DNA from 2 places in the Nocardia sp. N2S4-5 genome. Region 1 is predicted to be linked to the other one. Evidence: predicted binding sites of a transcription regulator. Region 1 holds the regulator's gene; the other holds the start of a gene.
The links. The regulator HspR, encoded in region 1, represses chaperone genes until heat shock. The targets are predictions, from matches to a motif close to ANNTGAGTNNNNNNNACTCANNT.

Region 1 (14,200 bases):
GGCGGCTTCCTGCCCAGCGGAGAGCTGACAACCCGACCGGTGGACACCCCGACCTTCGATCTCGCCGCCGTCGACCAGGCCGTGCTCGCCAGACTGGTCTCCGAGGCCCTCGCACAGACCCGCGTCGACGGCGGGACGGTGTCGCACATCAATCTCGGACCGGACACCAGCTCCCACGCTCCGGAGATCACCGTGTATGTCGGCAACAAATTCGGCGAGAACGGCTATCTCGAAGCCGACCCGGCCGGTGACAAGGTACGGGTTCACCCGTTCGACAGGTAGGGATGGACCGTGGGCGCACTCGCGAGTGAATCATCGGACCGGCGCGTATCGAGCGTGACGCGGTGAGCCCCACTCGGCACGGCGGATTGCGGGTCCGCGACGCGGATCGTGTGGACGCCTGTGCACTACTGGACACGGCCCGCGACGACGGTCAGCTCACGGCGGACGAGCACGCCGGCCGGACGGCGGCGGCCTTGCGGGCCAAGACATTCGGCGACCTCGACGCGCTGGTCGGCGACCTGCAGATCCCACGCAACTTGGTCCGGAGCGCGGTGGTGAACCCGCGTCGGCGGCAACGGTCGCGCCGATGGATTCCGGCGATCGCCGCCGTGGTCGCCGCGGCGGCGATCGGTGCGCTCGTCGGGGCGACGACGACCGAGAGGCCGGGATCCGGCTCGAGCCTGCCCGATCTGACCACCGCGCAGGGTATCGAGTCGTTCCTCGCCGACTACCGCGCGCACTTCGGCGACCTGATGGTCGACGAGCTGACCCTGCATCCGAATTTCGCCTACGTCGAACGCGGCGTCGCGGACCGTACCCAAACCTTCAGCTACCGTGGGGAATTCGACGAGTCGTCGGCCACCGACCGCGATCCGCGCGCGCGGCCGTTCGATCTGGGCGCGATCGATCTGCCCATGCTGGCGCGCTACCTCGCCGGCGCGCCACAGAGCGTGGGCGCGCCGGAGTCCACGATCACGCACCTCGCCATCGAGCGCTCCACCGAGCTGCTCGACGACGGTCCGATCATCGCCATCTACACCAAGGGATCCGGCAGCGGCGGCTTCCTACAGATCACCCCGGCCGGTGAGGTGCTGCGGGTCTCGCGCGCGCATCACTGAGCCGAAAATTTCTTCCCGGTCCGGGAATGGATGCCCCCTGCCGCTCGTTGAGCAGGGCAATGCAAGGTTGAGTGATACTGACTCAAGTCCTCGGTTGACTCATGACGAATCGACAGGCAGGATTGAGCCGACCACGCTCAGCGTTGCTGGGACCGTGCTCCGTGCGTTGTGGGGGCGAGGGTCTCGCCCGCATCACACACCAGGACGTCAATTAGGAGGAACAACTATGGCTCGTGCGGTCGGTATCGACCTCGGGACCACGAACTCGGTCATCGCCGTTCTCGAAGGCGGTGAGCCGGTCGTCGTCGCCAACTCGGAGGGATCGCGCACCACCCCGTCGATCGTCGCCTTCGCCAAGAACGGCGAGGTGCTGGTCGGCCAGCCGGCGAAGAACCAGGCCGTCACGAACGTCGACCGCACCATCCGGTCCGTCAAGCGCCACATGGGCGAGGACTGGACCGTGGAGATCGACGACAAGAAGTACACCGCGCAGGAGATCTCGGCGCGCACGCTGATGAAGCTGAAGCGCGACGCCGAGTCCTACCTCGGTGAGGAGATCACCGACGCGGTCATCACCGTTCCCGCGTACTTCGAGGACGCGCAGCGCCAGGCCACCAAGGAGGCCGGCCAGATCGCGGGCCTGAACGTACTGCGCATCGTCAACGAGCCCACCGCCGCCGCGCTGGCGTACGGCCTGGACAAGGGCGAGAAGGAACAGACCATCCTGGTCTTCGACCTCGGTGGCGGCACCTTCGACGTGTCGCTGCTGGAGATCGGCGAGGGCGTCGTCGAGGTCCGCGCGACCTCCGGTGACAACCACCTCGGCGGCGACGACTGGGACAACCGGGTCGTCACCTGGCTGGTCGACAAGTTCAAGTCCAGCTCGGGCATCGACCTGACCAAGGACAAGATGGCCATGCAGCGGCTGCGTGAGGCCGCCGAGAAGGCCAAGATCGAACTCAGCTCCTCGCAGAGCACCTCGATCAACCTGCCCTACATCACCGTCGACGCGGAGAAGAACCCGCTGTTCCTCGACGAGCAGCTCTCGCGCGCCGAGTTCCAGAAGATCACCTCGGATCTGCTCGACCGCACCCGGCAGCCGTTCCAGTCGGTGATCAAGGACGCCGGGATCTCGGTCAAGGACATCGATCACGTTGTGCTGGTGGGTGGTTCGACCCGCATGCCGGCCGTCACCGATCTGGTGCGCGAGCTGACCGGCGGCAAGGAGCCCAACAAGGGCGTCAACCCGGACGAGGTCGTCGCCGTCGGCGCCGCCCTGCAGGCCGGTGTGCTCAAGGGTGAGGTCAAGGACGTCCTGCTGCTCGATGTGACCCCGCTGTCGCTGGGCATCGAGACCAAGGGCGGCGTGATGACCAAGCTCATCGAGCGCAACACCACCATCCCGACCAAGCGCTCGGAGACCTTCACCACCGCCGACGACAACCAGCCGTCGGTGCAGATCCAGGTCTTCCAGGGTGAGCGCGAGATCGCCTCGCACAACAAGCTGCTCGGCTCCTTCGAGCTGACCGGCATCCCGCCGGCCCCGCGTGGCGTGCCGCAGATCGAGGTCACCTTCGACATCGACGCCAACGGCATCGTCCACGTCACCGCCAAGGACAAGGGCACCGGCAAGGAGAACACGATCAAGATCCAGGACGGCTCCGGCCTGTCCAAGGAGGAGATCGAGCGGATGGTGAAGGACGCCGAGGCGCACGCGGCCGAAGACAAGGCGCGTCGCGAGGAGGCGGAGACCCGCAACCAGGCGGAGTCGCTGGTGCACCAGACCGAGAAGTTCATCGCCGACAACGAGGACAAGGTCCCCGCGGAGGTGAAGTCGAAGGTCGAGGCCGCCATCGGCGAGGCCAAGGAGGCGCTGAAGGGCACCGACACCGCGGCCGTCAAGGCGGCGGTGGAGAAGCTGGCCACCGAGTCGCAGGCCCTGGGTCAGGCGATCTACGAGGCCTCGGCCGCCGAGTCGGCCGCGTCGAGCAACGGTGACGCGCCGTCCGATTCCGCCGCCGACGACACCGTCGTGGACGCCGAGGTCGTGGAAGAGCCGGAGAAGAAGTGACCACCGAGAACCCCGAACAGGAGCCGATCACCATCGTGGACAAGCGAAAGATCGATCCGTCGGAGTTCGAGGGTCACTCCGCAGGCTCCGCTCCGCGGTTCGAGGGTCGTTCCGCAAGCTCTGCTCCGCAGGGTGAGGGCGGGGACACCGCGGCCGAGGCCGCGGCCCCCGCCCCGGAATCCGCGGGAGCCGAGTCCGGCGACGGTGCGGCCCTCGCCGACACGATCAGTGCCGAACTGGCCGAACGCACGTCCGATCTGCAGCGGCTGACCGCCGAGTACGCCAATTACCGGCGTCGCGTCGAACGTGACCGCAAGGCCACGATCGACACCGCGAAGGCGGCGGTGGTCACCGAACTGCTGGGCGTTCTCGACGATCTCGACCGCGCCCGCGCCCACGGCGACCTCGACTCCGGCCCGCTGAAGTCGGTGGCCGACAAGCTGGTCGACGCGCTGACCAAGCAGGGCCTCGAGGAGTTCGGCGCGGAGGGCGAGCCGTTCGACCCGACGCTGCACGAAGCCGTGCAGCACGAGGGCGAGGGGCACAACCCGGTGATCGGCGTAGTGATGCGCAAGGGTTACCGCTTCGGTGATCGAGTTCTCCGGCACGCGCTGGTAGGAGTCACCGACGGGGTAGCGGATCTGGTGGAGACGCCGGACGTGCCGAACGTTGGCGACAATGCCGACGGCATCGCGTAAGAATCGGAAAGGAGGAGATGCCCGGTGAATCGGGAGTGGCTGGAAAAGGACTTCTACAAAGAGCTGGGTATTTCCTCCAGCGCGAGCCAGGACGACATCAAGAAGGCCTACCGCAAGCTGGCTCGTGACAACCACCCGGACAAGAATCCGGGCGACACCAAGGCCGAGGAGCGGTTCAAGGCCGTCAGCGAGGCGCACGCCGTGCTGGCGGATCCGGCGAAGCGCAAGGAGTACGACGAGGCCCGGCGGCTGTTCGCCAGTGGCGGTTTCGGCCGCGGCGGGTTCTCGCCGGGCGGTAGCGGAGCCTACGGTCCCGGCGGGTTCGCCACCGGCGAGTTCAACCTCGGCGACATCTTCGGCGGTGCGGCCGCCGCGGGTGGCGACGGCGGTCTGGGCGATCTGCTGGGCGGTCTGTTCAATCGTGGCGGCGGCGGTGCGCGCACCTCGTCGCGTCCGCGCCGCGGCAGCGACGTGGAGACCGAGACGACCCTGGGCTTCCGCGAGGCCGCCCAGGGGGTGACCGTCCCGCTGCGGATGACCAGCCCGTCGCCGTGCACCACGTGTCACGGCAGCGGCGCCAAGCCGGGCACCAGCCCGCGAGTGTGCCCGCACTGCAACGGAACCGGCGTGGTCAGCCGCAACCAGGGCGCGTTCGGATTCAGCGAGCCCTGCGACGACTGCCGCGGTACCGGGTCGATCATCGACGACCCGTGCTCGGACTGCCACGGCACCGGCATCCAGAACCGGACCCGCACCATCACCGTGCGGATCCCGCCGGGCGTCCGGGACGGTCAGCGCATCCGGCTGGCCGGTCAGGGCGAGGCGGGCCTGCGGGGCGCACCCGCGGGCGACCTGTTCGTGACGGTGCACGTCAGCCAGGACAAGGTCTTCGGCCGCAACGGCGACGACCTGACCCTGGTGCTGCCGGTCAGCTACACCGAACTGGTGCTGGGGACAACGGTTTCCGTGCCGACCCTGGAGGGCCGGGTCGGTGTGAAGGTGCCGCCGGGCACCGCCGACGGGCGCACCCTGCGGGTACGTGGGCGCGGCGTCCCCAAGCGGAGCGGCGGCGCGGGCGACCTGCTCGTCACGGTGAAGGTCGCGGTACCGCAGAAGCTGGACGACAATGCTACCGAGGCGCTGCGGCGCTACGCGGAAGCGGAGAAGACCAGCGGGTTCGACCCGCGTGCTGGATGGGCAGGTGCGTGATGAACGGAGATCCGAAGAAGGCTCACACCCATACCACCGAGTTCTTCATGATCTCGGTGGCCGCCCAACTGGCCGGTATGCACGCGCAGACACTACGCACGTACGATCGGCTGGGTCTGGTGACGCCGCAACGCACTTCGGGCGGCGGGCGGCGCTACTCGGCGCGGGATGTGGAGCTGCTGCGCGAGGTGCAGCGGTTGTCCCAGGACGAGGGCGTCAACCTGGCGGGCATCAAGCGGATCATCGAACTCACCAACCAGGTCGAGGGCCTGCAGGAGCGGGTCCGTGAGCTGACGGCGGAGGTGGAGCGGCTGCGCGCCGCCTACCGTACGGATCTCACTCCGCCGCAGCGCAGTACGGCTCTGGTGGTGTGGCAGCCGCGCAACAAGCGGCGGTAGGCTCGCGAAAAAATCTGTGGAACAGCGCCTCTGGGAGAACCCCGGGGCGCTGTTCGTTATCCTCAGACCCCTTCGTAGCGAATGGCTTCCGCCGGGGTGCCCGTCTGGATCAACCGGTCGACGGTGGCCCGGACCATGCCCGGCGAGCCGCACACCAGCACCTGATGGTTGAGCAGCGGGCCCATGTCGCCGACGACCTCGGCGAGCGTGCCCTCCAGCATCTCGTCGACGTCGAAACCGACGTCCACGCGGCAGTCCTCGTACCACTGGTCCACCCAGTCCGGGTCGTAGGCGCTCTCCACCACGGGAATCACCGTGAGCCAGGGCGTTTCGCGGGTCAGCAGGAACAGCATGTCCGAGGCATACAGGTCGCGGGGGAAACGGCCGCCGATGAACAGGTGGGTGCGCGGCGGCTCGGGGCGGCGGGCCAGCTCCAGCAGCAGCGAGCGCAGTGGCGCCAAACCCGTTCCGCCGGCGATCATCACGACGTCGGTGGCCCAGTCGTCCACGGTCAGCCAGCCCGCCGGCGCGCCGAGACGCCACTGGTCGCCGGGCCGGGTGTCGGCGACGAGGGAGCCGCTGCACCAGCCGCCGGGCACGGTCCGGACGTGGAACTCCAGCTTGCCGTCCAGCGAGGGCGGCAGCGCGGGCGACAGCCGCCGCCGCAGGCCCGGATGTTGCGGCACTTGCACTTCCACCGACTGGCCGGCGGTGAACGGCACGTACTCGCCGATCAGCCGGATCACCGCGAGGTCGTGGCGCAGCCGGTGATGGCCCACCACCGTGGAGTTCCATTCCTGCGTGTCGAGATGGATCTCACCGGTCTCGTCGGGCCCGATGGTCACTGGGCTACCCCTCTTCGGTCGAACGGTTTCGCGTCATGCCGGGCCGGGATGACGGTGATTACACCGGATCCGACATGATCGCCCACTCCGGTGTGCCGACCGCCATCAGGGCGCGCTTGGTATCGGCGATCATCCGCGCCGACCCCGCGATCTGGATCTGCCGGTCCGCCCACGCGCCCATGCTGGCGACCACCGCGCCCAGATTACCGATCAGCCGCCGGTGCATTCCGAACGGCGGGTCGGCCGGCGGATACGGATGCCACCACGGGTTGGATTCGTTCTCGCACACCGGAACCACGGTCAGCCACGGATTGCTCAGCGACAGCTGCCACATGTTCTCGACGTCGTAGAGGTCGCACGGATACCGGCCGCCGATGAAGAAGTGCACCCGCGGATTCGTGCCGCGCCGCCCCATCTCGATCAGCTGGGCGCGCAGCGGCGCGATCCCGGTGCCGGAGCCGATCATCAGCACGTCGCGTCCGCTGTTACGTTCCACGTGCAGCCCGCCCAGCGGCCCCGCGATCAGCCACTTGTCCCCGACCTGCGTCTCGCTGACGATGCCGGGACTGACCCACCCGGTCCGCACCTTGCGGACGTGGAATTCGATCTCGCCGTACGGATTCGTGGGGATGGCCGGCGACAGGTAGCGCCACATCTTGGGCCGCTGCGGAATCGAGATCGGCACGTACTGCCCGGCCTGGTACGGGATCGGGCTCTCCGACTGCAGCCGCACGATGGCCAGGTCGTCGAGGACGCGGCGGTGCCCGACGACGGTCGCCTCCCAGTACGGCTGCGACTTGTCGGAATTGGCGCCGATCGCCATCGAGGCCGAGATGAGGATGCTGATGTCGCGCCAGCCCTCTTCCAGCTGACGGGTCCAGACCGGCCCGTTGTAGGTGCGGAACGCGGCGACCAGGGCCCGGCCGGCCAGGTCGTAGTGCGCTGCCTCCACGCCGTACTTGCGATGGTCGCGCGCGAGTTGCTCGAGAAAGCGCTGTGCGCGGTCCCAATCCTCGAGATGGTCGAGAACGAATCCGATCGCTGTCATGAGCCGTTTGGCCTGCATGTCCATCGTCGGCGGGAAGAGTTCGCGCAACCGGGGGTTCTCGGCGAACAGGTGCCCGTAGAACGCGCTGATCAACCGATCGGGCCCGGTCGGCGCCTCGACCACCGACCGGAAGTTGGCGCGGACCAGCGCAGCCGTACGCGCATCCACGACGTCGAGCTTCCTTTCTGGGGGTAGATATCGGGGGAACCGCCTGGTACGGCGATCCTTCGCGTCAAGTATCCCCGAAAACACCGTGGTCGCATGATTATGAGCGGATTGCTTTACCCACAATCACAAACGACCAAACCCGCAACATCATGTTTTCCGGCATTCCACGCTCCCGGCGCGGGATGTTTGCGGGCCGGGTGGACGAGCGGCGTGATTGTTACCAGGTCAAAGTACTAGCACGGTTTTGCCGCGCGCGCCGCGCGCACCGAGCACGACCGGGGCATCGGTCAGCGGGCGGACCGCCTCGATCGGCACCACCACGTCGCCGGCGGCCACCAGCCGCAGCAGCCGCCCCAATTCGGGTGCGCCGCCGGTGGATTCGAAGTTGCCGCCGTGCAGGCCGCGCGCGTGCAGTCCGGCCTCGTCGGCGGACATGACGGTGCTGTACACGATGCCGCCGGGGCGCACGACGCGAGCGAGTTCGGCCAGCTCGGGGCCGGAGGAGGCCAGGTCGAACAGCACGTCGATGCCGTCGGGGTGGGTGAACAGCACCGAGTCGGCGACGGCCGCGCGGGTGTAGTCGACCACCTCCGTCGCGCCCAGCCGGATCATCCGGTCGGCGTCGGCGGGCCGCGCGGTGGCGATCACCTCCGTGCCCGCGGCATTGGCCAGCTGCACCAGGAACGAACCGACCCCGCCCGCGGCGCCGTTGATCAGTACCCGCTGCCCCGGGCCGAGTTCGGCGGCGTCCACCAGGTCCTGGGCGGTGAGGCCGGCCGTCGGCAGCGCGGCGGCCTGGATCGCGGTGAGCTGGCCGGGAATGGGCGTGGCCTGGCGCTCGGGCGCGGTGATGTATTCGGCGAAGGTCCCGTGCCCGACCGGCGGGACGAGGAACTTGCCGACCACACGATCGCCCACGGCGAACGCGGTCGCGCCGGGGCCCACCGCCGAGACCGTGCCCGCGCCGTCGATGCCCGGGATCATCGGAAAGTCGTAGGGGAGGCGGTCTTTCAGGATTCCGTCGACGAGTTTGCGGTCGTAGGGATTGACCCCCGCCGCCTCGACGCGAATCTGGATGTCGCCGGGGCCCGGGGCAGGTGTGGGCATCTCGGCCGGTTCCGGGCTGCCGCCGAATTCGGGGACCACCATCGCGCGCATCGCTGCTCCTTCGTCCGGGAACGGTTGTCGGGCGGCGGGTTGATGCGTCGAACAGGGCCATCGTAGGCAGATCGAAGCGGAAGTCGCCGCAATTCAGGGCAGTCGGTTTCCTCCGTGGCGGGACGCGGGGTCCGAGCGGGGTAGTCCTTGCGCAGAGCCGGGAAATTACGCAAACTTGAGCGGAACAGACTCAACCCATGCGGCGTTGAACCTATCGAAACAGCGCGCACGACGCCCAGCGCTGAGCCGAAACGACAAGTAGGAAGGTGATTGTGGACTCGTTCAATCCCACCACCAAGACCCAGGCGGCGCTGACCGCCGCCCTGCAGGCGGCCTCGGCCGCGGGCAACCCGGAGATTCGTCCGGCGCACTTGCTGGTGGCGTTGCTGGATCAGACCGACGGCATCGCCGCCCCACTGCTCAAGGCTGTCGCGGTCGATTCGGCGACGGTACGACGCGAGGCCCAGGACATCGTCGACCGGCTGCCCCGGGCGACCGGCGCCACCACCTCCCCGCAGCTCGGCCGCGAGGCGCTGGCCGCGATCACCGCCGCGCAGAAGCTCGCCACCGAACTCGGTGACGAGTACGTCTCCACCGAGCACCTGATGGTCGGCCTGGCCGCCGGCGACTCCGACGTGTCGCAGTTGCTGCTGAAGTACGGCGCCACCGCCGACGCGCTGCGCGAGGCGTTCACCGCCGTGCGCGGCAACGCCCGCGTCACCTCGCCCGATCCGGAGGGCAGCTACCAGGCGCTGGAGAAGTACTCCACCGATCTCACCGCCGCCGCCCGCGAGGGCAAGCTCGACCCGGTCATCGGCCGCGACACCGAGATCCGCCGCGTCGTGCAGGTACTCAGCCGCCGCACCAAGAACAACCCGGTGCTGATCGGTGAGCCGGGCGTCGGCAAGACGGCGATCGTGGAGGGCCTGGCCCAGCGCATCATCGCCGGCGACGTGCCGGAGTCGTTGCGCGGCAAGCGACTGGTTTCCCTCGACCTCGGCGCGATGGTCGCCGGGGCGAAGTATCGCGGCGAATTCGAGGAGCGGCTGAAGGCCGTGCTCGAGGAGATCAAGCAGAGCGCCGGGCAGATCATCACCTTCATCGATGAGCTGCACACCATCGTCGGCGCGGGCGCGACCGGCGAGTCCGCGATGGACGCGGGCAACATGATCAAGCCGATGCTGGCTCGCGGCGAGCTGCGGCTGGTCGGCGCGACCACGCTCGACGAATACCGCCGGCACATCGAGAAGGACGCCGCCTTGGAGCGGCGCTTCCAGCAGGTGCTGGTCGGTGAGCCGTCGGTCGGGGACACCATCGGTATCCTGCGCGGGCTCAAGGAGCGCTACGAGGTGCACCACGGCGTGCGCATCACCGACTCCGCGCTGGTCGCCGCGGCGACACTGTCCGACCGCTACATCACCTCCCGGTTCCTGCCCGACAAGGCGATCGACCTGGTCGACGAGTCGGCCTCGCGGCTGCGCATGGAGATCGACTCGCGCCCCGTCGAGATCGACGAGGTCGAGCGGGCCGTGCGGCGGCTCGAGATCGAGGAGATGGCGCTGGCCAAGGAGACCGACGAGGCCTCCAAGCTGCGGCTGGAGAAGCTGCGCCAAGAGCTGGCCGACGACCGGGAGAAGCTCAACCAGCTGATGGCCCGCTGGCAGAACGAGAAGCAGGCCATCGACTCGGTGCGGGTCATCAAGGAGGAACTCGAATCGCTCAAGGGCGAATCCGAGCGCGCCGAGCGCGACGGTGATCTGGGCAAGGCCGCCGAGTTGCGCTACGGCCGCATCCCGCAGCTGGAGAAGCAGCTGGACGAGGCCGAGAAGAAGGCCGGCACGGCCGCCGACGGCGAGGTCATGCTGCAGGAGGAGGTCGGGCCCAACGACATCGCCGAGGTGGTGTCGTCGTGGACCGGTATCCCCGTGGGCCGCATGCTCGAGGGCGAGACCCAGAAGCTGCTGCGGATGGAGGAGGAACTGCGCAAGCGCGTGGTCGGTCAGCGCGACGCGGTGGAGGCCGTGTCCGACGCGGTGCGCCGCGCCCGCGCCGGAGTCGCCGACCCGAACCGCCCGACCGGCTCGTTCATGTTCGTCGGCCCCACCGGTGTCGGCAAGACGGAGCTGGCGAAGGCGTTGGCGGACTTCCTGTTCGACGACGAACGCGCCATGATCCGCATCGACATGAGCGAGTACTCCGAGAAGCACTCGGTGGCTCGGCTGGTCGGCGCGCCGCCCGGCTACGTCGGCTACGACCAGGGCGGTCAGCTGACCGAGGCGGTGCGGCGGCGGCCGTACACGGTGGTGCTGTTCGACGAGATCGAGAAGGCGCACCCGGACGTGTTCGACATCCTGCTGCAGGTGCTCGACGAGGGCCGGTTGACCGACGGCCAGGGCCGCACGGTCGACTTCCGCAACACCATCCTCATCCTCACCTCCAACCTGGGCGCGGGCGGCGACAAGGATTTCGTGATGAATGCCGTGCGCTCGGCGTTCAAGCCGGAGTTCCTCAACCGCCTCGACGATGTGGTGATGTTCCAGTCGCTCGACGAGGAGCAGTTGGAGCACATCGTCGACATCCAGCTGGAGCAGCTGCAGAAGCGGCTGGCGCAGCGGCGGCTGAAGCTGGACGTCAGCGATTCGGCGCGATTCTGGCTGGCCGTGCGCGGGTACGACCCCGCCTACGGCGCCCGCCCGCTGCGCCGGTTGATCCAGCAGTCCATCGGCGATTCGCTCGCCAAGGAATTGCTGGCCGGTGAGGTCCTCGACGGCGATCTGGTGAAGGTCGGCGTCTCCCCGGACGGGGACGGCCTCATCGTGGGGAAGTAGCGCCGTCCGTGGCCTCCGTCCGCCGGGCGGAGGCCACGGCATTCGCTGTGGAGGGTCGAACAGGCGTCGGCGCACATCCCTGCTGTATCCCCGATCTCCACCTACGCTGGGTGGCATGACGAATCCGAGTGACCCGTGGGCGCAGCGGCCGGATTCGCCCGACGCGCCGACCGAGAAACTGGGCTCGTCGGGCCGGTCCGAGGAGCAGACGTTGCACACGTCGGAGTACTCGGAGGCGTACGGCCAGGGCGTCGATCCGACGGTGCCGTACTCGAACGGCCCGTATCAGCAGACCGCGGCGTACGAGACGGCCGAACCGTATTCCTACTTCGACCAACCGCCCGGCCCCAATGCCACCCGGGAGATACCGCCCTACGACAGTGCCTGGGGCGCTTACGAACCCGGGCCAGGGTACGGGCAGCAGCAGTGGGCCGGGGGCCCGCCGAACGCCCCCGGCCAACAGCTCGGTCCGACCGGTCTGCCGGTGGAGCCGCCCCGCCGCAGGCGCACCGGACTGTGGATCGGGCTGACGGCCGCGATCTTCGTCCTGGTCGTACTCGGCGGCATCGCTGCGGGCGCGTTCCTGGCGGGCAATGATTCGTCGTCCTCCAGCAGTGCCGCGGGCACGACCACCCGCCCGGTCCCGACCCGGCAGCCGGTGGTGCCGCCCGGCGGTTCCGGCGGTCCGCAGCAGAGCGTGCCGGGGCTGCCCGGCCTCGGCGACATCGACAACATCGGCGCGACCATGGGCGCGATCAGCACCAACGACGGCACCGCGCTGACTATCGAATCGCTGCTCGGTTCGCTGGTCACCGTGCACACCGACGCCAAGACCCAGGTGATCACGGCCGGCTCGGGCAAGGTCGCCGATCTGCACCCGGGCGACATGGTGGTGGTGCAGGGCGACAAGGCCCCGGACGGCGCGATTCAGGCCAAGATCATCATCAGTACGTCGCTGACGCCGCCCCGCTGACACCCCGCTGTCGGGCGCGGCGAGGAGACACAGCGGCGGGCACCCACCGTGCCGGGCGCGCGGGAACTAGACTCGGTGGCGATGACGGCAGCAATCTGGTTCGGACTCGCGGCGATCGCACTGGTGGGTGCGATCGTGCTGCTGTATTTCGACCGCCTCCAGCGCCAGCGGACCGGTCATGTGCGGCAGGTCTGGGCAAAATCCCAGGGATACACCTATGTCTCGGTCGAGCCGTCGCTGGCGGCCAACTGGCGCCGCGGCGCGATGGCCAAACTCGGCTATCTGTCCGCGGTGGACGTGGTCTCCGGCAACCGCAAGGGCGAGAAATTCGTGCTGTTCGATCTGGAGGACGCGGCCACGCTGGTCGCGGTGCGCCGCCAGATCGGCTCCGATATCGACATCGATCTGCGGTTGAAGACGGCCGCGCCGCCGAAGGACCACGATCTGGAGTTGCTCGGCGCGATCGGGGGCCGGGTGGTCTTCGCGACCAACCCGGACATCGCCCGCCACGCCGTCGATCAGCGCATGGTGGCGTTCATCGAATCCCTGCCGGATTCCGTGCAGCAGCTGTGGAGCGAGGGTAACTGGACCCTCGGCATGCTCTCGGTGGGCACGTCATCACGGGAGTGGGAGGCCGCCATCGACGCCGTGCTGCGGCTGTCGGGCCTGCTGCACGTGCTGCCGCCGGTGGCGGGCGGCGACAGCGGCCGCCGGGAAGCCGAACCGCGCGAACCGGATCCGCACGATCCGGGTCGTCCCCGGCCGGAACAGCCGCCGCAGGACCAGGATTCGCGTTTCGACGAGGGTTCGCAGTTCGCCGACCGCCGCACCTACGACGGGGAGCGGGACTTCGACGATCGCGAGTTCGTGGCGGACCGGCGCTACCGCGAGGACCGCGAGCCGGACGCCGACCGCGCCCCCGCCGACCGCCCTCCCGCCGACCGCGACGCCGATGACGATTCCCGCTTCGACGAGGGCCGGCGCTACGAGTACGCGGCAGGCGACTCCGACTTCGCCCCGCTGCTCGGCGATATCGCCGGCGAGACGGAACCCGAGCCGCCGCGCCGCCCGCAACTGGCCGTCGTGCCCGACCCGCGCAACCGTGTCCGCCGCGACTGGCCGCCCGCCGAGGAACTGCCGGACGACGACGAGAGCGATTCCCCCGCAGCCGATTTCGACGACGATTTCGTCGAGCAGCCCGAGCAACCGGGCGGCCCGTTCCATCCCGGATTCCGCCCGTATCAGGGGCCCGCACCCCGATGACGGGGTGCGGGATGATGGCTGCATGACCGACACCTCTGCCGCCGCGCGCCTGCCCGGCGCCATCCGTCCCGTCGCCGTGGTCACCGGTCCCACCTCCGGTATCGGCCGGGGCTTCGCCGAGCGCTTGGCCGCGCTGGGCTACGACCTGGTGCTGGTGGCCCGCGACGAGCAGCGGCTCACCGCCTTGGCCGACGAGCTACACCGTCGCTTCGACACCCGATCGGAGGTCCTGCGCGCCGATCTGGCCGCGGCCGCCGACCGCGACCGCGTGGCGGAGCGCGTGGGCAAGGGCGTCGAATTCCTGGTCAACAACGCGGGTTTCGGCCTGACCGGCGAGTTCTGGACAGTCGATCCGGAGCGGTTGCAGGCGCAACTGGATGTCAACGTCACCTCCGTGGTGCGGTTGACCCGCGCCGCGCT
Region 2 (14,200 bases), 300 kb from region 1:
ACGCTGTCGACCGCGCCCGCCCACTGCGCCTTGGCCAGCGGCCGCGGCTTCGCGTCCGGATCCTCCGGCAGCCGTCCGATCACGGACTTCGCGCCGAGGGCGGCCAGCCGCTCGCCCGCATCGGCCTTGCCGGTCGAGGCCACCACCTCGAAGCCGAGGCCGGCCAGGATGTCCACCGCCACGGTGCCGACGCCGCCGGTCGCGCCGGTGACCAGCACCGGGCCCGCGTCGGGTGTCAGGCCGCGGTCGAGCAGGGCCTGGACGCTCAGTGCGGCGGTGAAGCCCGCGGTGCCGAGGGCCGCGGCCTCCCGGGTGGTCAGCCCGTCCAGCTTCACCACCCACTCGGCGGGGACACGGGCGTATTCGGCGAAGCCGCCGTTGTGTGCGACGCCGATGTCGTAGCCGTGCGCGATCACCTGATCGCCCGGTGCGAAGGCGGGATCCTCGGAGGCGACCACCTCGCCGGTCACGTCGATGCCGGGGATGATCGGGTAGCCGCGCACGACGCCGCCGCCCGGGGTGACGGCCAGCCCGTCCTTGAAGTTGGCACTGGAGAAGTGCACCTTGATCGTCACCGTGCCGGGACCGAGGAAATCGTCGCCGACCTCCTCGCGCACCAGTTCCACGCCGCCGTCGGTCTCGTGTGCCACCATCGCCCAGAACTGCATGGGTCCGAGGATAGAGGGTCCGCGCGCCTCAGCGGTCGTAGGACGCGACGCCGACCGGCCCCGCGCCGACGCAGAGGTCGAGTCCTGGTGTGCGCGAGGCGATCCGGAGCGCGGACCCGCCGCCGACCAGCCGGACGAACACCGTGTGCAGGCCCGCCCGGATCGGCACGGAGACGACGCGGCCGTGCTCCATGCCCGCGACGACGCGGCCGTCCCGGTTCGCGAAATAGTTCAGCTGGGCGGTCCAGCCGTTGTCGAGCATGGGCCCGTCGAGGGCGAGTTCCACCGATGCCTCGCCCTCGATGCGGTATCCGCAGCCGGGCTCCGGACCCGGCCGGATGCCGCGATTCCACCACACCTGCGCCGGGACGATCTCGCCGCTGTCGGTGATCATTCGCAACTGCGGCGTCGAGTCGGCGAACGCATCGGGGGCGACGGGCGCCAGCACTCGGCTGGCCAGGTTCTGCGGATACGCCAGCGGCGTCAGCACCGCCCACGGCACCTCCTGGTCCAGCAGCGCAGGCCCACCCTCGGCAAGATCCGCCCGCACGGTGGTGAGATAGGTCCGCGCCGGGCTGACCGCCCACGATCTCGTGAAGGTCCCCGTCGACCACAAACTGCTCGCCACGAAAGCGATCGTCAAAGCCACGACGCCCACCCGAGCCCGGGCACGCCATATCGTCCGGCGGGCGCTCGCCGAATCGTCGGTATGGAGGGGCGCCGCGCCGGCCTCGGGACCGCTATCCGTCGGCTCGGTGGCGGTGCGGCGGGTCCGGGGGTGGGCACGGAGTAGCAGGGCAGCGGCGGCGGCGAGGACGACCGCGACGTCGGCGAGGTAGCGCAGGGACTGCATGAGTTCGGCGGCGGTGTTCGGGCCGCCTCGGATCAGGGCGATCGGGAGTTGGGCGGCTATTACGTAGGCGGCCAACAGGATCCAGACCGGGATTACTCGCGCGCGGATCCGGATCGAGAGCAGGACCGCGCCGCCGAGGGCGATCCACGACAGCACGACGGCCCAGCCCGGCGGCACGGCCCACGGCGTGGACGGCAGCCACCGGGCCCACGACCACGGTCCGCCCAGCAGGGTCGGCACGATGCCCAGTGAGGTGGCGCTGTGCAGCAGGTCCCGCAGATTCGCGGGGTCGCCGCGGACGGCGGAGGTGTCGAGCACCGCGAAATACGCGGCCGCCCAGCAAGTCAGCACCACCGCCGAACCCGCCCACAGCGGGGCGGCGCGCCGGACCACCGCCCGCATCGCCCCGGACCGGTGGTCGATATGACCGGCCAGCGCGGCCACGGCGAACGCGACGAACGGGATCACCACGCATTTCTCGAAGAACAGCAGACCGGCGGCGAAGACGGCGATGCCCGTGAGCGCGTAGCGCCGCCGTCCGGTGCGGACCAGCAGCACCGCGTCGCCGATCACCCAGGCCAGCGCCGCCTGCAGCGGCAAGGCGTTCAGCGCGGCCGCCCACCAGGCGAACGACGGCAGTGTCAGCGGGCAGAAGAGGTAGAAGACCAACGGCAGCAGGATGATCCAGCGGGCATTGCGCCACCCCGGAGCGCTGGACGCCCCGGTCCGGCCCGTATCGAGCACGATCAGCATCCGGAGCACCGCCACCGACGCCGCCGCTTGCAGCACCAGCAGCGAGACCACCGGCCCGGCCCAGTCCAGCGGGGCCACCGCCGTGACCACCCAGGCGACGACGAAGGCCAGCGGCATGAAATGCCCGTCGTGGCTGTGCAGCAACAGGTCCGAGGACAGCAGCGGTTCCGTCCCGGCGCGGCCGACAAGAATGAGGTCGTCCCAGTAGAAGAATCCGCTGCCCGCCACCCAGCCGCGCACGCCCAGTTGCGCCACGACGAGAACGGCCGCGACCGCGATCGGCGACACGTGCCGGACGGCCGCCGTCCCGCGCCGGACAGACCCGTACTCCGGTGCCACGGCCGGAGCGACGCTCATGGCCACCCACCGTAGTGCGTCCGAATCCCCGTCACAGCCGGGCGGCGACCCCGGAAGCGCTTGATGTGCCGCCGTCGAGTTCAGTCGAAGCTTGGGGTGCGCTTGTTCAGGAAGGCGTCGATACCCTCCTGGCCGTCGGGGGAGTCGGCGCAGGTGGAGATGAAGGCGGACTCGCGGGCGAGTTGTTCCTCCAGGTTGTGGCTGGAGCTGACCAGTAGCAGCTTCTTCACGTTGGCGTTGGCGTGCTTGGGGCCCGCGGCGAATCGCTCGGCCAGTTCCGCTGTCGCCGTGGGGAGTTCGTCGTCGGGGACCACGCGGTGCACCAGGCCCCAGTCCAGCGCTTCCCCGGCGGAGAGAGCGCGGTTGGTGAGCATCAGATCCTGGGTGCGGCGCAGCCCGATCAGACGCGGCAGATAGTAGGAGGCGCCACCGTCGGGGCTGAGGCCGGCGCGGGTGTAGGCCATGGTGAACGAGGCCGACTCGCCCGCGATCACCAGATCGCCGGTGACGGCCAGGCTGAACCCGGCTCCGGCGGCGACACCGTTCACGGCGGTGATCAGCAGCGCGTCCATGCGCGCCAACGAGGAGATCGCCTGGTGCAGATCGTCGGCCAGCCCCTTGACGTACGCCCCGGCGCCACCGCCCTGCGCGGCCATCGCCTTCAGATCACCGCCGGCGGAGAAGAACTTGCCCGCGCCGGTCAGCGTGACCACCTTGAGCGCCGGGTCGTCGGCACACAGGCTCGCCAGCTGCGCCAGCTCCTTGCCGAGCACGTGGTCGATGCCGTTGGCCGAGGTCGGCCTGTTCAGGGTGATCCGGGCGATACTGCCGCTCTGTTCGAACCGCAGGGTCTGGTACTCGGTCATGCGCTGCCTTCCATGAAGTGTCCTGCTGTCTGATCTTGCCGCACGCATACGGTTCGAAACCGCGCCCGGGCTCGATCCGTTCGGATCGGCGGGGCGGCCTCACTGCGGGACCAGTTCGAGGCGAACACCTAGCAACCGGATCGGACGATCGAGCTCGAACCGGTCCAGCACCTCCCGGGCGACTTGCACGATCTCGTCCACATCGGTGGTGGGAGCGGGCAGCTTGCGCTGTTTGGTGCGGGTGTAGAAAGTGTTGCTACGCACCGTGACTCCGACGCGATGGGTGACGCGCCCGGCCGCCGCCATCTCCTCGGCGACCTCCGCGGCGAGCCGCTCGACCTGGGCCCCGATCTCGGCGCGATCGGTGAGATCCCGCGGAAAGGTCTCGGACTTGCTGCGGCCCACCGGAATTCGCGGTTCGGTAACCACATCGGTGTCACCGGCGCCCTGGCCGAGCAGCCACAGATACGGCCCGGTGGACGGCCCGAACTCGGCGGCCAGCACCGCGCGATCGGCCGCGGCCAGCTGCGCCACCGTCTCGATGTCCAAGTCCGCCAGCCGTTTCGCGATGCGGGCGCCGATGCCCCAGAGCGCGCTGGTCGGGCGGTGTGCCATCAGTTCGGTCCAGTTGTCGGCGGTGAGCCGGAAGACACCCGTCGGCGAACCGGCCGGGGCCCCCGCGCCCGGATCGCCCTTGCCGACGGACTTGGCGAAGCCGGTGGCGAGCTTGGCCCGGAGCTTGTTGTCGCCGATGCCGATCGAGCAGGTCAGGTCCAGGGTGGCGACCGCGGCGCGGATCTCGGCGGCCAGCCGCTCCGGGTCGTCGACGTCGGCGGCCAGGAACGCCTCGTCCCAGCCGAGCACCTCGACCCGCCCCGGGAAGGTCCGCAGCAGCGACATGACCTCCTCCGACGCCTCCTCGTAGGTGGCCATGTCCAGCGGCAGGAAGACGGCCTCGGGACATTTGCGGGCCGCCGTGCGCAACGCCATCCCCGCCCGCACCCCGAATGCCCGAGCCGGGTAGGACGCGCAGGTCACCACCTTGCGCGGTTCGTCGGGATCGCCGTTGCCACCCACGATGACCGGCCGTCCGCGCAGTTCCGGGTGGCGGCGGAATTCCACCGCGGCCTGGAACTGGTCGAGATCCACGTGCAGCAGCCATCGAGGCATGAAAACAGTCTGCCCGGTCCGTAGGTATTGCACTATCCGTGATTACCGAACTAAATTCTGTTTGTGAAGATTCGAGATCGGTTGCTGCTGGCGGCCGAGCGGCAGTTCGCGGAGAACGGGGCGCTCGACGCCACCCTCACGCAGATCCGCGATGCCGCCGGGGCCAGCGTGGGGGCGCTGTACCACCACTTCCCGGACAAGTCGGAGCTGTATCGGCAGGTGTGGGCGCACGCGCTGGCCGATTACCAGCGCCATTTCTGGGCGGCGGTCGGCGTCAGCGCCGACGCCCGGGCCGGGGTGACCGCCGGGGTGGTCGAGCATCTGCGCTGGGTGACCGAGAACCAGTACCGCGCGAAGGTGCTGACCTCGGCCCGGCCACCGGGTGTGCGCGAGAGCGACAGCAACCGCGAGTTCCTGCGCGATGTGGCCCGCTGGTGGCGCACCCACGCCGGCTACGGCGCGGTGCGTGACCTCGAATTCGATCTGCTCTACGCGCTGTGGCTGGGCCCGGCGCAGGAGTACTCCCGGCACTGGCTGGGCGGCGAGATCCGCACGGCCCCCGCCGAGGTGGCGCCCGAGCTGGCCCGCGCGGCCTGGCAGGCGCTGCGCGCACCCCGACCCGACGACGAACCCGGAGCCGACCGATGACGACCGCCCTCGATATCGACACCGCCCGCGCGGTGCTCGCCGCCCAGCCGTTCAGCCGCCTGGTCGGCGCCGAGATCACCGCCTACGACGAGAACGGGATCACCCTGGTGATTCCGCTCCGCCCGGACCACGGCCAGCAATTCGGATACGTGCACGGCGGCGTGCTCGCCTACGCCGCCGACAACGCGCTGACCTACGCCGCCGCGCTCGCCCTCGGCCCGAACGTGCTCACCGGCGGCTTCACCATCACCTATCTGCGCCCGGCGAGCGGTGTCCGGCTGCGCGCGCAGGCGCAGTGCACCGGCGCCACCCGGCGGCAGGCGGTGTGCCGGTGCGAGATCTTCGCCGAGACCGAGGACGGCGAATCGGTGCTGGTCGCCGTCGCCCAGGGCACCACGCGCGCGGTGGAACGAGAACTGTCCGGCGGCAACTGAATTCCCGCACCCCGGCCGTCGCCGGCGTGCCGGTGGCGTACGCCACGATTCGGCCCCCGGCAACCGGGGCATGTAGAGATCCGACCGAGTAGTTAGGTTGGGAACTCGGCAACGGACATGCGACAGGTCGGGGAACGAAGTGATAGCAGGTGAGTGAGGAAAAAATCGAATACGGCCCGCGGCCGGCCGAGCTGTCGCACCTGCGCATCACCCTGTTCGCGCTCGCCGGCACCGCCGTGCTGGCGGTCGTGCTGGTGTTCACGATGGTCGACCCGTGGCTGGACAGGGCGGGCATCCTGGACGGCGGGCTCGACGCCCACATCTATCGCGACGGCGCCTGGCGGATCCTGCACGGCCATCCGCTCTACACGGAGTCCACGTTCTTCGGCCTGCTCTACACCTACACGCCGTTCTCCACGCTGGCGTTCATCCCCATCGCCCTGTTTCCCTGGGGCTGGGTCACCAATACGTGGATGGGGATCAATCTCGCGGTGCTGTTCGCCTGCATCGTGCTGAGCTGGCGGATGCTCGGTTACCGCTTCGACCGGCGGCTCGCGGCGATCAGCGCGCTGCTGGCGCTGACCCTCGTGTTCATCGAACCGGTGCGGACCACGCTGTACTACGGGCAGATCAACCTCATGCTGATGGCGCTGGTGCTGTGGGACTTCTCGCGCGGCGACCGCAGCCGATTGCGCGGGATCGGCGTCGGTGTGGCGGCCGGGATCAAGCTGGTTCCGCTCTATTTCGTGGTGCAGTTCGTGGCGATGCGGCAGTGGCGCTCGGCCCTCACGGCGGCGGGCACGTTCCTGGGCACCATCGTGCTGTCGGGGCTGGTGCTGCCCGGAGATTCGCGGCAGTACTGGACGTCGACGTTCTTCCAGTCCAACCGGATCGGCGAGGACGCGCATCCGGCGAACCAGTCCATTCGCGGCGCGATCGCGCATCTGCTCGGTACGCATTGGGCGCCGATGTGGCTGTGGATCCTGGTGGCGGGCGGTGTCGCGCTGCTGAGCCTGGCCGTCACGGCGGCCCTGCACCGGCACGGTGAACGGCTGCTCGCCGTCACCGTGGCGGGGATGACGGCGTGCGCGATCTCGCCGTTCGCGTGGGGACATCACTGGGTGTGGTTCGTGCCGCTGCTGGTCTATCTGGCGCATCGGGCGCAGACGCGGCCGGTGTGGTGGATCGCCGCCGTGGCCCTGGTGCTCTCGATCGGGGCGTGGACCTATCAGTGGAGCCCCACCTGGGTCAGCGTCGGGATATTCCTGCTGCCGCCGTGGTGGACGATCGCGCCGGTGCTGATGAACGCCTACGTCCTGATCTACGCGGTGGTGCTGGCCGGGTCGGGGGTGTTGCTGTGGCGGCTGCGGCGCGAGAAGCGCAGTGCCGCAGCGGCTTCCGTCGAGACCGTGGTCCCGGCGCCCGAGGTGGTGGCCGTCCCGCAGGGGACGGATGTCGCTTAGGTCAGCGTGAAAAGGGGCCGTGCACTCTCGTGCACGGCCCCTTTTCGGTTTCCGGACCGGTGATCAGGCGGAGGCGGCCAGCGGCCGATCGTAGGCCGGTTCGGCGACCGGCTCGATGGCGTAGGCCAGGATCTCCGCCACGTCGGCGACGGGCCGGACATCCAGCGCCGCCAGCACTTCCGCCGGGACCTCGTCCAGATCCGGCTCGTTGCGGGCCGGGATGAACACGGTCTTCAGCCCGGCGCGCTGGGCGGCCAGCAGCTTCTGCTTTACGCCGCCGATCGGCAGCACCCGGCCGTTCAGCGTGACCTCGCCGGTCATGCCGACATCGCCACGCACCTGCCGGTCCAGCGCCAGCGACACCAGGGCCGTGACCATGGTGACGCCCGCCGACGGACCGTCCTTGGGCACCGCGCCCGCGGGGAAGTGGATGTGGATGTTGCGGTCCAGCATCTTCGGCTCGATGCCGATCTCCTCCAGGTGCGAGCGCACATAGGTCAGGGCGATCTGCGCGGACTCCTTCATGACGTCGCCCAGCTGTCCGGTCAGGGTGAGCGCGCGCTCGCCCTCGGCGGCGTTGGCCTCGATGTAGAGGACGTCGCCGCCCGCGCCCGTCACCGCCAGGCCCGTCGCCACGCCCGGGACCGCGGTGCGTTCCACCGAGTCCGGGATGAACCGGGGGCGGCCCAGGTAGTCCTTCAAGTCGCCGAGACCGATGGTGAGTGGCTCGGAAGGCGAAGGGACAGCGGGTGTTTCGGCTTCGACCAGTGCGTCGTAGCCCAATTCCGGGTCGTAGCCGAGGGTTTCGCCGCCCGACAGCCGAGTCGCCGCCTTGCGCAAGGCCTTCGCGATCAACCGCTCCATCTGTCGTACGCCCGCCTCGCGGGTGTAGTTCGCGGCGATTTCGCGCAGTGCCTCGTCGGTGATGGTCACCTCGTCGGCGGTCAGCGCGTTGCGTTCCAGCTGCCGGGGCACCAGGAAGTCGCGGGCGATGGCCACCTTGTCGTCCTCGGTGTAGCCGTCAACGGTGATCAGCTCCATGCGGTCCAGCAGCGGGCCGGGGATCGTCTCCATGACGTTCGCGGTCGCGATGAACAGCACGTCGGACAGGTCCAGATCCAGATCGAGGTAGTGGTCGCGGAACGTGTGGTTCTGCGCCGGGTCCAGCACCTCCAGCAGCGCGGCCGCCGGGTCGCCCCGGAAGTCGGCGCCGACCTTGTCGATCTCGTCCAGCAGGACAACGGGATTCATCGAACCCGCCTCCTTGACCGCCCGCACGATGCGGCCGGGCAGCGCCCCGACGTAGGTGCGCCGGTGCCCGCGGATCTCCGCCTCGTCGCGCACACCGCCCAGGGCGACGCGCACGAATTTGCGGCCCAGCGCCCGCGCCACGCTCTCCCCGAGCGAGGTCTTGCCGACACCGGGCGGGCCGGTCAGCACCAGCACCGCGCCGGAACCGCGACCGCCCACGACCTCCAGGCCGCGCGCCGCCCGCCGGGCCCGTACCGCCAGGTACTCGACCATGCGATCCTTGACCTCGTCCAGACCGTGGTGATCGGCGTCCAGCACCGCGCGGGCGGCCGAGATGTCGGTCGAGTCCTCGGTTTTCACCGTCCACGGCAGTTCCAGGACGGTGTCCAGCCAGGTGCGGATCCAGCCCGCCTCCGGGCTCTGGTCGCTGCCGCGCTCGAGCCGGTCGACCTCGCGCAGCGCGGCCTCGCGGACCTTGTCGGGCAGGTCGGCGGTCTCGACCCGGGTGCGGTAGTCGTCCGCGCCGTCGGGCTCGTTCTCGCCCAGCTCCTTGCGAATCGCGTTGAGCTGCTGGCGCAATAGGAACTCGCGCTGGGACTTCTCCATCCCCTCGCGCACGTCCTCACTGATCTTCTCGGTGACCTCGACCTCGGCGATGTGGTCCTTGGTCCAGCCGATCAACGTGTTCAGGCGGGCGGCGACGTCCGGGGTGTCGAGCAGTTCGCGCTTCTGCTCGTCGGTCAGGTAGGGCGCGTAGCCGGCGGTGTCGGCCAGCGCGGAGGGGTCGGTCAGCCGGTTCACCGCGTCGATGACCTGCCACGCCTCGCGGCGCTGCAGTACGGACACGACCAGCTTCTTGTATTCGGCCGCAAGCTCTTTCGTGCGGCCGTCGGGCGCGGCGGTCTCGACCGGTTCGGCCTCGACCCAGAGCGCGGCGCCCGGACCGGTCACGCCGTGCCCGATCTTCGCGCGCTGCTCGGCCTTCAGCACGGCGGCGGGTGCGCCACCGCGCATCCGGCCGACCTGCTCGATGGTCGCGACCACGCCGTAGGCGGCGTAGCCCTCGGACAGGCGCGGCGCGAGCAACACGGAATCCAGGTTCGCGGCCCGCGCCGCGTCGATGGCGGCCTGCGCCGACTCGTCCAGCTCGATCGGCACGACCATGCCCGGCAGCACGACCGGATCGGTCAGGAACAGCACCGGTAGGCGTTGTGGGGTAGTCACAGTTTCAGCCCCTTCCAGAGTTGAGCGTCACCTACTCAACCTCATACCCCCCGTCCTTGTTCCGACCTGCTGTTCGCCCCCGGCGAACGCCGGTCCGAAAAATATTCGAAACTTTTTCGCCGGGGCTGTCGAGAACGCCCGAACGGCTCCGTCCCAGGGGTACGAGCAGCCGAACGGGCCTCGACGACACCGACGAAGGAGCGACCATCATGCAGCAGAACGAGATCACCGCGATCCTGAACCGACCGATCAGCCAGGAGCTGCTGGCCCGCGATCTGCTCCGGATGGCCTACGTGGCCAAGGACGGCACGCCCCGCAATATTCCGATCGCCTTCGTCTGGAACGGCTCCCGGATCGTCGTCTGCACCACGAAGAATGCCCCGAAGCTGGCTTCGCTGCGGCACAATCCCGAGGTCGCGTTGACCATCGACACCGAGGTGCATCCGCCGCAGATCCTGCTCCTCCGCGGTCGCGTGGAAGAACTGGATGTGGTGGACGGCATCCCCGAGGAGTACCTGCAGATGAACGGCAGCTACGAGATGACGCCCGAGCAGCGGGTGGTGTGGGAGGCCGAGGTCCGCTCGCTCTACGACGGCATGGTCCGGATCGTCATCACCCCGACCTGGGCCAAGCTCATCGACTTCGAGACCACGCTGCCCAGCGCGGTCGAGGAACTGGTCCAGCGGCGGGCCGAACGCCAGCACGCCTGAGACCGACCGAAACCTGAGACCGACCGAAATAGCCCACAGCGAACCGAGGAGAACATCATGGCCAAGTACCTGCTGCTCAAGCACTACCGGGGCGCCCCGGCACCGACCAACGAGGTGCCGATGGACCAGTGGACGCCGGAGGAGGTCACGGCCCACATGCGATACATGGAGGACTTCATCAAGCGACTCGAGGGCACCGGCGAGTTCGTCGACAGTCAGGCGCTGGCCCCGCAGGGCGCGTTCGTGCGCTCCGACGGCGCGGGCCGACCGCCGGTCACCGACGGCCCGTTCGCGGAGACCAAGGATCTGATCGCCGGATGGGTGACCATCGACGTCGAGACCTACGAGCGGGCGCTCGAACTGGCCGGGGAGCTGTCGGCGGCCCCGGGCGCGGGCGGGCGGCCGATCCAGGAGTGGCTCGAGGTACGACCGTTCTTCTCCGAGTTGCCCACGGTCACCGAGTGAACGAGGCACTGCTGCGGGAACTCGTGCCCGCGGTGATCGGCGTCCTCGTCCGCCGCGGGGCCGACTTCGCCGCGGCCGAGGACGCCGTGCAGGAGGCGCTGATCCGGGCATTGGAAACGTGGCCGGACGATCCGCCGCGCGATGCGAAGGGGTGGCTCGTCGCGGTCGCGTGGCGCAAGTTCCTCGACGCGAACCGCGCCGAAACATCCCGGCGCGGAAGGGAACTCGCCGTGGAGGACGAGCCCCCGGCAGGTCCGGTGCCCGCCACGGACGACACGCTGTGGCTGTACTTCCTGTGCGCGCACCCCGCCCTGCCCGCGGGGTCGGCCGTCGCGTTGACCTTGCGCGCGGTCGGCGGTCTCACGACGCGGCAGATCGCCACGGCCTATCTCGTCCCCGAAGCGACCATGGCGCAACGGATCAGCCGGGCCAAGCGGCGCATCGCGGACCTGCCGCTCGACCGGCCCGGCGACCTCGCGACGGTGCTGCGCGTGCTCTACCTCGTCTTCAACGAGGGCTACGGCGGGGACGTCGACCTGGCGGCCGAGGCCATCCGGCTCACCCGCCAGCTCGCGGCCACGACCGACGAGCCCGAGGTGTCGGGGCTGCTCGCGCTGATGCTGCTGCACCACGCGCGCCGGGCGTCGCGCACCGCGCCCGACGGCCGCCTGGTGCCGCTCGCCGAACAGGACCGAACCCGTTGGGACACCGGCCTGATCGCCGAGGGCGTGCTGATTCTGCAGGCCGCGCTGGCCCGCGACCGGCTGGGCGAATACCAGGCCCAGGCCGCCGTCGCCGCCCTGCACGCCGACGCCCCGAGCACCGCCGAGACGGACTGGGTGCAGATCGTGGAGTGGTACGACGAACTGCTCCGGCTGACCGACAGCCCGGTGGTCCGCCTGAACCGCGCGGTAGCGGTCGGCGAGGCCGACGGTCCCCGGGCCGGACTCGCCGCCCTCGCCGAACTCGACCCGGACCTGCCCCGCCACACCGCCGCCCGCGCCTACCTCCACGAACGCGCCGGCGACCTCGAACAGGCCGCCGCCCTGTACGCCGAGGCGGCCCGAGCCGCCACCACACTCCCCGAACACGCCCACCTCACCCGCGAAGCGGCCCGCGTCCACCACCTGCTGAGCCCCTGATCCCAGCGCTGTCCGTTTCGTTCAAGACCGAGGTGGGACGGGTCTGGTCGACTGGGCGCATGACTCCTCGTATCAATGCCATCACTCTCGGGGTGAGCGATCTCGAGCGGGCGCTCGCGTTCTATCGCGACGGGCTGGGGCTGGACACTGCCGGGATCATCGGGACGGAATTCGAACGGGGTGCGGGGGCGCCCGGTGGGGCGGTGGCCATGTTCACGCTCGACAACGGGGTTCTGCTGTCACTGTACGCGCGGACCGATCTCGCGCTGGACGCCGAGATCGAGGTGGCGCGCGTGGCCGGGTCGCCGATCAGTCTGGGGTGGTTCGTCGAGAATCGGGCGGACGTGGACCGCGTGCTGGAACAGGCGGAGCGCGCCGGGGGCACGATCGTACGGGCGGGAGCGGAACGGCCGTGGGGCATCTATGCCGGGTATTTCGCGGATCCGGACGAGCACCTGTGGGAGGTCGTGTACTTCCTGGCGGGGTGAGGTGTTGAATCGGGTGCGGACGGAAATGTCCAGCGCCGCACACGGGTACGGCGACCGACGACCACCGCGAGGAGCCGATGATGCTGGCAGGACGCCTTCACCTGGGACCGGAACGTCGACTGGAGCTGGCGGAGGTCCCGGTGCCGGAGCCGGGGCCCGATCATGTGCTGATCAAGGTCGAGGCGGCGGGCGTGTGCCTGTCCGACGTGCACCTCATCGACGGAACGCTGACACCGCTGTTCCTCAACGGCGACACGGTCACGCTGGGCCACGAGGTGGCGGGCACCGTCCACACCCTCGGGCCGGGCGTGACCGGGCCGAAGGTCGGCGACCGGGTGTTGTTGCAGGCCGGTGAGCAGCGCAACGGCGCGGTCTACACGCGCGGCGTCGACTACGACGGCGGCTGGGCCGAATACGCGCTGGCCCGCACCGACACGCTGGTGCCGATTCCCGACGATCTGCCGTTCGAGCAGGCCTGCTTCATCCCCGACGCGGTGTCCACGCCGTGGGCCGCGATCACCACCACCGCGGAGGTCCGGCCCGCCGAACCGGTCGGCGTCTGGGGCGTGGGCGGGCTCGGCGCGCACGCGATCCAGTTGCTTCGCCTGGTCGGCGCGGCCCCGATCATCGCGGTGGATCCGCTCCCGGCCGCGCGGCAACGCGCCCTGGAATTCGGGGCCGACCTGGCCTTCGATCCCGCCGAGCCGGATCTGCGCACCAAGATCTACGCCGCCACCCACGGCACCGGCCTGGCCGCGGCATTCGACTTCGCGGGCGTCGCGGCGGTGCGTGAGCAGGCGGTGGTGTGCCTGGGTCCCGGCGGGCGGTTGGTGCTGGTCGGGCTGACCGACAAGCCGATCACCGTCACCGGCGGCACCGCGTTCAGCTTCTTCGGGCAGCAGTTGCGCGGGCACTACGGCTCGTCGCCGGAGCACGTCGATCAGCTGGTGCGGTTGCAGAGCCTGCACCGCATCGATTTCGCCCGCTCGGTGAGCGCCGTGGTGCCGCTGGCGGACGCCGAGAAGGCCGTGCACGCGCTGGAAGCCAAGCAGGGCAACCCGATCCGCATCGTGCTGAAGCCGTAGCGGCCACTCGTGCCCGCCTGTCCGGTTTCGGGATAGGCTCGTCCGAAATCTCCGTACGGCTCTAGGGGGACCCAGACGATGACGACACTCGCGGCTGGAGTGTTCATCGACTGGGAGCAGTTGACCGGCCAGTCGAAGTTCGTCGTGGATCTGGTGACGTTCCCGGTCTTCAGCGCGATCGCCGGTTGGCTCACCAACTGGACCGGCGTGCTGATGCTGTTCTGGCCGGTCTTTTTCCGCGGCATCCGGATTCCCGGTCTGCCCCTGCTGTATCCGTACTTCCCGCGCCGGGTGCAGGTGCTGCCGACGTTCTCCGGCGACGGGAAACGGCTGGGCTTCCAGGGGTTCATTCCGGCCCGCGCGGAGAAGATGGCCAGCATCTGCGTCGACATGGCCATCATGCGGATCGGCAGTCCGCGGGATTTCATCCACGAACTCGACCTGGAGGGGATCGCCGACTACATCGCCGAGGTGGCCCGCAAGCAGGTGCGGGCGATCGTGGACGAGGTGATGTACCGGGAGAATCCGGAGCTGTGGCGTGCGGTGCCGCGCTCGGCCCGGCAGATCCTCTACCAGCGGGTGGAGCGAGAGCTGCCGGCGCTGACCCGCCGCGGTTTCGAGCG

Region 2: a site for HspR is predicted at 9,706-9,728, ahead of lon (endopeptidase La). Genes of this name have one in related genera too.

What each region holds. Positions count from the first base shown of each region.
Region 1 is NZ_JBIUPM010000001.1:5,280,699-5,294,898, forward strand. Features, by position in the region: gene ACFMRZ_RS24160 (DUF1707 domain-containing protein) at 1-282, shown strand, start outside; gene ACFMRZ_RS24165 (DUF1707 domain-containing protein) at 345-1,121, shown strand; gene dnaK (molecular chaperone DnaK) at 1,348-3,192, shown strand; gene grpE (nucleotide exchange factor GrpE) at 3,189-3,890, shown strand; gene dnaJ (molecular chaperone DnaJ) at 3,915-5,099, shown strand; gene ACFMRZ_RS24185 (heat shock protein transcriptional repressor HspR) at 5,099-5,497, shown strand; gene ACFMRZ_RS24190 (FAD-binding oxidoreductase) at 5,560-6,342, opposite strand; gene ACFMRZ_RS24195 (globin domain-containing protein) at 6,401-7,558, opposite strand; gene ACFMRZ_RS24200 (NADP-dependent oxidoreductase) at 7,784-8,716, opposite strand; gene clpB (ATP-dependent chaperone ClpB) at 8,989-11,544, shown strand; gene ACFMRZ_RS24210 (DUF5666 domain-containing protein) at 11,660-12,517, shown strand; gene ACFMRZ_RS24215 (hypothetical protein) at 12,599-13,780, shown strand; gene ACFMRZ_RS24220 (SDR family oxidoreductase) at 13,803-14,200, shown strand, end outside.
Region 2 is NZ_JBIUPM010000001.1:4,977,884-4,992,083, reverse strand. Features, by position in the region: gene ACFMRZ_RS22835 (oxidoreductase) at 1-668, opposite strand, end outside; gene ACFMRZ_RS22830 (hypothetical protein) at 697-2,631, opposite strand; gene ACFMRZ_RS22825 (enoyl-CoA hydratase/isomerase family protein) at 2,712-3,497, opposite strand; gene ACFMRZ_RS22820 (DNA polymerase IV) at 3,597-4,667, opposite strand; gene ACFMRZ_RS22815 (TetR/AcrR family transcriptional regulator) at 4,731-5,315, shown strand; gene ACFMRZ_RS22810 (PaaI family thioesterase) at 5,312-5,749, shown strand; gene ACFMRZ_RS22805 (glycosyltransferase 87 family protein) at 5,899-7,212, shown strand; gene lon (endopeptidase La) at 7,276-9,627, opposite strand; gene ACFMRZ_RS22795 (pyridoxamine 5'-phosphate oxidase family protein) at 9,897-10,397, shown strand; gene ACFMRZ_RS22790 (YciI family protein) at 10,455-10,862, shown strand; gene ACFMRZ_RS22785 (RNA polymerase sigma factor) at 10,859-12,004, shown strand; gene ACFMRZ_RS22780 (VOC family protein) at 12,064-12,492, shown strand; gene ACFMRZ_RS22775 (zinc-binding dehydrogenase) at 12,573-13,577, shown strand; gene ACFMRZ_RS22770 (hypothetical protein) at 13,656-14,200, shown strand, end outside.